3 regions of the Microbacterium sp. USHLN186 genome follow, and region 3 is predicted to be linked to each of the others. Evidence: predicted binding sites of a transcription regulator. Region 3 holds the regulator's gene; each other region holds the start of a gene.
The links. The regulator HrcA, encoded in region 3, represses chaperone genes, less so after heat shock. The targets are predictions, from matches to a motif close to TTNGCACTCGNNNNNNNCGAGTGCNAA.

Region 1 (2,263 bases), on a different contig from region 3:
CACGATGTTCGCGCCGGTCGCCTCGTCGCCCTCGAGTGCGAGGGTGTCGAGCACCTTCGCCGCCTGCAGCAGCGCGACGCCACCACCGGGGACGATGCCCTCCTCGACGGCCGCCTTCGCGTTGCGCACGGCGTCCTCGATGCGGTGCTTGCGCTCCTTGAGCTCGACCTCGGTCGCAGCGCCCGCCTTGATGACCGCCACGCCACCGGCGAGCTTCGCGAGGCGCTCCTGCAGCTTCTCGCGGTCGTAGTCGCTGTCGGTGTTCTCGATCTCGCGACGGATCTGGGTCACGCGACCCTCGATCGAGGACTGCTCACCCGCACCCTCGACGATCGTGGTCTCGTCCTTGGTGACGATGACCTTGCGAGCACGGCCGAGCAGGTCGAGCGTGGTGTTCTCGAGCTTGAGGCCGACCTCCTCGGTGATGACCTGGCCGCCGGTGAGGATCGCGATGTCCTGCAGCTGGGCCTTGCGGCGGTCGCCGAAGCCGGGAGCCTTGACGGCGACCGACTTGAAGATGCCGCGGATCTTGTTCAGCACGAGGGTCGCGAGAGCTTCGCCCTCGACGTCCTCGGCGATGATGACGAGCTCCTTGCCGTCCTGGATCACCTTGTCGACGACCGGCAGGAGGTCCTTGATGTTGCCGATCTTCTGGTTGGCGATGAGGATGTACGGGTCCTCGAAGACCGCCTCCTGGCGCTCCGGGTCCGTGACGAAGTACGGGTTCAGGTAGCCCTTGTCGAAGCGCATGCCCTCGGTGAGCTCGAGCTCGGTGCCGAAGGTCTGCGACTCCTCGACGGTGACCACGCCCTCCTTGCCGACCTTGTCGATGGCCTCGGCGATCAGCTCGCCGATCTCGTTGTCGGCGGCGGAGATGGATGCGGTGGCCGCGATCTGCTCCTTGGACTCGATCTCCTTGGCGCTCTTGAGCAGGTCCTCGGTGATCGCCGCGACGGCCTTCTCGATGCCGCGCTTGAGCGAGATGGGGTCGGCGCCGGCGGCGACGTTGCGCAGGCCCTCGCGCACCAGTGCCTGAGCGAGGACGGTCGCGGTCGTGGTTCCGTCACCGGCGACGTCGTCGGTCTTCTTGGCGACCTCCTTGACGAGCTCCGCGCCGATCTTCTCGTACGGGTCGTCGAGCTCGATCTCCTTGGCGATCGACACGCCGTCGTTCGTGATGGTGGGGGCGCCCCACTTCTTCTCGAGCACGACGTTGCGACCACGCGGGCCGAGGGTCACCTTGACGGCGTCGGCCAGGATGTTCAGGCCGCGCTCGAGGCCACGACGGGCCTCCTCATCGAAAGCGATGATCTTTGCCATGAGTCTTTCGTCCCTCCCGGACGTAGGCGATGGGGATTAGCACTCCGAGTATGCGAGTGCTAACACCCAGTCTGGCACTCGACCCCTGAGAGTGCAAGCCGCCGGAAGGCGCGGCTCTCAGCGCGCTCAGGGCGCCGGAGTGGAATCCGGCTGCTCGGACGAGGGAGCGCCGCTCGCCGCACGATCCAGCCCGATCACCACGGTGAGCTGCGGCTCGTCGCTGTCGTTCAGCCCGGCGTAGAAGTCGCTCTGCTGTGCATCGACGTCGCCGAGCAGCTCCGCCAGGCCGAGCGCCGCATCGCGATCGGCCTCGTCGACGTAGAAGACGGTGGTCTTCGAGAACTCCTGCGACGAACCGTCGCTGCCGAACACGTGATCCGACGACCATCCCGCCGTCAGCAGCTCGGCGCGCACGTCGTCGACCAGTCCCTTCTCGGGGGTCGCGTTGATGATGAGCACGCGGTACGAGGTGTCCAGACGGGCGATCGCCCCCGGCGTCTGCTGCGACGTCGCGGGCCGCTCCTCGCCGCCGAACAGCGAGATGCGATCCATCATGACGAGCGTGACGAAGATCCCGCAGACGATGAGGACCAGCGCGATCGCCGCCGACCACAGCAGCACCACCAGGCCGTTCATCCCGGGCTGCTCGGCACGGTGCGCCCCGACGCGTCCGGCGGTACGGGGGACGTCGTCGAATCGATCGCGGGAGGACTTCAGCACCCCTCGATGCTAGCGGGCGCTGGGTGGGAACCCTGCGGAAGAGCCTCGTCCGCAGCCTCGTCCGCGCGGCGCGGGAGCGGGAGCGCGACGGCTGGCGCGTCAGCCCACGAAGCCGCGCATGCGGGCGGCGCGCTGCGTGGCGCGGGCGTCGCGCAGCCGCCGCAGTCGTCGCACCAGCAGGGGGTCGAACTGCAGCGCCTGCTCGGTGTCGATCAGCCGCCCC
Region 2 (2,263 bases), on a different contig from region 3:
TGTTGTGGATCGTCGCGTCGCCGCCGGCCGCCTGCGACCCGTCACCGGAGGCGATCACGCTGTTCTGGCTGAACGTCTGCGTGACATTGCCACCGGAGGAATCGCCGCCGGATCCGGAGCCGGAGCCCGGCATCTGCTCGGAAGCCAACGACTCAGCGCCGCCGTCCGCCGCCGCCGCTGCCGCGCCGCCCGAGGAAGCCGTGGAGATGCTCTGGTTGACGGACTGGTCGTTGAGCGTCGTACGACCGTCGATGTGAAGCGTGCCGCCGCCTCCCATACCCGCCATCGCGCCCATGCTGCCGCCGCCGGCGCCGATGCTCACGTCCCCGAAGCCGGAGTTGTACTGCCGCACACCGGTGGTCACCGAGTTGTCGTACAGCGTGTTGTACGAATCGGTCACGGAGTGGTCGGAGTTGTCGCGCCACGAGCGGTCGGAGTTGTCGGAGTTGTCGTTGTACGAGTCGTTCGTCGAGTTGTCCGAGTTGTCCGAGTTGTCCGAGTTGTCGGAGTTGTCCGAGTTGTCGGAGTTGTCCGAGTTGTCGGAGTTGTCCGAGTTGTCGTTGTACGAGTCGTTCGTCGAGTTGTCGGAGTTGTCCGAGTTGTCGGAGTTGTCGGAGTTGTCGTTGTACGAGTCGTTCGTCGAGCTGTCATCGACTGAGTTGTCGGAGTTGTCCGAGTTGTCGGAGTTGTCCGAGTTGTCCGAGTTGTCGGAGTTGTCCGAGTTGTCCGAGTTGTCGGAGCTGTCGTTGTTCGAGTCGTTCGTCGAGCTGTCGTCGACCGAGTTGTCCGAGTTGTCGGAGTTGTCCCGCACCGAGTTGTCCGAGTCGTCCCTCACGGAGTTGTCGGAGTTGTCGTTCCCGACGTTGTCCATCCCGGTGTTCACCTGCGTACCGAGAAGGTTGACGTTGTCGTCCAAAGCCATGATCGATGTCCCCTTGTTCGAAGAGCGCCGCGTTGCGCTTGATCCGAGTGTGCGACTCGGCACTCGATGCGGCATCGGGAGCCGACCCGGGGTCTGCGGGTTCGTCGCGGGGGGAATCGGGGGTGACCGGTGAGGCGGATAGGGGCGGCACGACAGAGGGTCCGGATGCCGTGGCATCCGGACCCTCTGGGAGCTGTGTCGAACCGCGTCAGCGGACGACGACGGCGAGCACGTCGCGCGCCGAGAGCACGAGGTACTCGTCAGCGCCGAACTTCACCTCGGTTCCGCCGTACTTGCTGTACAGAACGCGGTCGCCCACGGCGACGTCGAGCGGAACCCGGTTGCCGTTGTCGTCGATGCGGCCGGGGCCGACTGCCACGACCTCGCCCTCCTGGGGCTTCTCCTTGGCGGTGTCGGGGATGACCAGACCGCTTGCGGTGGTCTGCTCTGCCTCGACCTGCTGGATGACGATGCGGTCCTCGAGCGGCTTGATGGAAACCGACACGGTGTACCTCTTCTTTCGTGACTGAGATCAGAAGACTGTTAGCACTCTCGAGGTGAGGGTGCTAACTCCAGTGTAGGACGAGGGCTGGCACTCATGCAATGCGAGTGCCAGCTCTGACGCGCTGCGCCGTAGGCTGAAGGGGTGGAGATGTCCGAGCTGACCGCCCTGCTCACGCGCGAGGGTCTCGCCCTGCTCGACGAGGTGGGATCCGTCGAGCAGACCGCCGACGTCGCCCGCGCGGTCTCGCGGCTGCGCGCTGCCGGCCACTCCCCCGACCTCGTCTCCGCGGTCGTCGGCCAGGCCCGCCTGCGGGTGAAGGCGCGCGCGAAGTTCGGCGAGCTCGCCGACCGGATGCTGTTCACCCGCGCCGGTCTCGAGCAGGCCACGCGTCTGAAGGTGGCCGCCCTGCACGCCGGGCGCCTGCGCCGCGCCGGCATCGGCGAGGTGGCCGACCTAGGCTGCGGTATCGGCGGCGACAGCCTCGCCTTCGCGGGCGCCGGTCTCGAGGTGAGCGCGGTCGACGCGGACGAGGTCACCGCCGCAATCGCGGCGTACAACCTCGCGCCGTTCGCGGCAACCGTGCAGCACGCCACCGCCGAGGACTACCTCGGCACGGTCCGCAGCGAGCAGACGGCGATCTGGCTCGACCCGGCTCGCCGCACCGCCGGGCACGCCGAGACCACCCGCACCGCCGCTGCCGACTGGTCTCCGTCGCTGGACTGGTGCTTTGAAGTGGCGCGCCGGCATCCGACGGGCATCAAGCTGGGTCCGGGCCTGGACCGCGAGCTGATCCCCGACGATGTCGAGGCGCAGTGGGTCAGCGCCGACGGCAGCGT
Region 3 (2,263 bases):
GATCCCGAGGCCCGAACACTCGAGCGGGTGCTGCTGCAGAGCCGGCTCGCGGAGGGGCTCGCCATCGCGGACATCGCCGCGCAGCGTCGTGCCCGCGTCGCGGAGCTGATCGGCGACGGACTGATCGACCCGCAGGCGGCGCTGCGCGAGCGCCGGGTGCGCCTCACCCTGCGCGGACGTCTGCTGGCGGATGCCGTGGTGCGCGCGCTCACGGATTGAACCCCGTCGGCGGTCAGCGCGCAGGTGACCCGGGGTAGGATTGGCACTCTGGGGGCCGGAGTGCCAATCCAGGTGCCGGGCGGAGTCGGTTCGAGTGTCAGCGGGAGGGATCATGGTCACAGAGCGAGGGCTGGAGGTCCTCCGTGCGATCGTGCAGGACTACGTCGCCACGCACGAGCCGGTCGGCAGCAGGTCCATCGTCGAGCGGCACGCCTTCGGGGTGTCCGCGGCGACCATCCGAAACGACATGGCCCAGCTCGAGGACGAGGAGCTCATCGTAGCCCCGCACACCTCCTCGGGGCGCGTGCCGACCGACAAGGGCTACCGCGTCTTCGTCAACCACCTCGCGCAGCTGCGTCCGCTCTCGGCACCGCAACGCACGGCGATCGAGTCGTTCCTCGCCGCGCCCAGCGACCTCGACGACCTCATGGCGCGCACGGTGCGCGTGCTGACCCAGCTGACCGGGCAGGTCGCGCTCGCGCAGTACCCCTCGTTCGCCCGGGCCGCGGTGACGCACGTCGAGCTCGTCGCGCTCGCGCCCACGCGAATCCTCGTCGTGCTGGTCACCGACGCCGGTGGCGTGTCGCAGCGCATCTCGCCGCTGCCGATGGAGGTCGACGACGCCGATGTCGCCGTGCTGCGCGCGCAGCTGGCCGCCCTCATCACCGGGCGCGCGGTCAGCGAGGCCGCCGAGCGGATCTCCGCCATCGCCGAACCCGAGCCGTCCGGACCCGTCGCGCATCTGCATCCGGCGATCTCCGCGCTGGCCGCGGTGATCGGCGAGGAGCTCGCCGAGTTCCGCCAGGAGCGGCTGGTCATGGCGGGAGCGGCGACCCTCGCGCGCCGCGAGCACGACTTCCGCGGCAGCATCCATCCGCTGCTCGAGGCGATCGAGGAGCAGGTGACCCTGCTGCGGCTGATGAGCGAGATGGTCACCGACGAGCAGGGCCTGGCCACCAGCATCGGCACCGAGAACGCGCCGTTCGGTCTCGGGGAGGCCTCGATCGTCGCGAGCACCTACGGGTCCGCGGGCGGTTCCGCACGCGTCGGCGTGATGGGCCCGACGCGCATGGACTATCCGAGCAACCTCGCCGCAGCACGGGCCGTGGCCCGCTACCTGTCGCGGATGCTCGAAGAGGACGAGGCCGCCCGCTGATGCGGTGGCCGGCACATATTCACGCACACGAAGAAAGGTGACCGTGGCGGATCACTACGAAGTCCTCGGGGTGTCGAGAGACGCCTCCCAGGACGAGATCAAGAAGGCCTACCGCAAGCTGGCGCGTCAGCTGCACCCGGACGTCAACCCGGGTGAGGATGCCGCGGAGAGGTTCAAGCTCGTGACGCACGCGTACGACGTGCTCAGCGACGAGGACTCCCGGCGCCGGTACGACATGGGCGGGGACCAGGCCGGCGGCTTCGGCGGGTTCGGCGGGTTCGGCGACATCTTCGAGACGTTCTTCGGAGCCGGCGGCGCCCGCTCCGCGCGTCCGCGCTCGCGTCGCGAGCGGGGCCAGGACGCGCTCGTGCGGGTCACCCTCGAGCTCGGCGACGTCGTCTTCGGCGTGCACCGCGACATCGAGGTCGACACGGCGGTGCTCTGCGAGACGTGCCAGGGCAGCTGCTGCCAGCCCGGCACCTCGCCGGTCACCTGCGACGTGTGCGGCGGCAGCGGCCACGTCCAGCGTCAAGTGCGCAGCCTGCTGGGCAACGTCGTCACCACGCAGCCGTGCGGCAGCTGCGAGGGATACGGCACCGTCATCCCCAACCCGTGCGGTTCGTGCGCGGGTCAGGGGCGGGTGCGCTCGCGCCGCACGGTGGCGCTGGACATCCCGGCCGGCGTCGAGACCGGCCTGCGACTGCAGCTGCCCGGCTCGGGCGAGGTGGGCCGCGCGGGCGGGCCGCACGGCGACCTGTACGTGGAGATCTCGGTCGCCCCGCACCCGGTGTTCAGCCGCGACGGCGACGACCTGCTCGCGACGCTCGAGGTATCGATGACGGATGCCATCCTCGGCACCACCACCACCATCGAGGGTCTGGACGGCGC

Region 1: groL (chaperonin GroEL) is a predicted target of HrcA. The motif match lies at 1,357-1,383, and genes of this name have one in related genera.
Region 2: groES (co-chaperone GroES) is a predicted target of HrcA. The motif match lies at 1,512-1,538, and genes of this name have one in related genera.

Annotation. Positions count from the first base shown of each region.
Region 1 covers NZ_JBBCYA010000005.1:196,151-198,413, reverse strand. The annotation lists gene groL (chaperonin GroEL) at 1-1,320, opposite strand, end outside; gene WFG93_RS11620 (LytR C-terminal domain-containing protein) at 1,447-2,040, opposite strand; gene WFG93_RS11615 (DUF3263 domain-containing protein) at 2,140-2,263, opposite strand, start outside.
Region 2 covers NZ_JBBCYA010000003.1:131,140-133,402, reverse strand. The annotation lists gene WFG93_RS08110 (hypothetical protein) at 1-922, opposite strand, end outside; gene groES (co-chaperone GroES) at 1,131-1,427, opposite strand; gene WFG93_RS08100 (class I SAM-dependent methyltransferase) at 1,569-2,263, shown strand, end outside.
Region 3 covers NZ_JBBCYA010000004.1:10,977-13,239, reverse strand. The annotation lists gene hemW (radical SAM family heme chaperone HemW) at 1-219, shown strand, start outside; gene hrcA (heat-inducible transcriptional repressor HrcA) at 332-1,375, shown strand; gene dnaJ (molecular chaperone DnaJ) at 1,419-2,263, shown strand, end outside.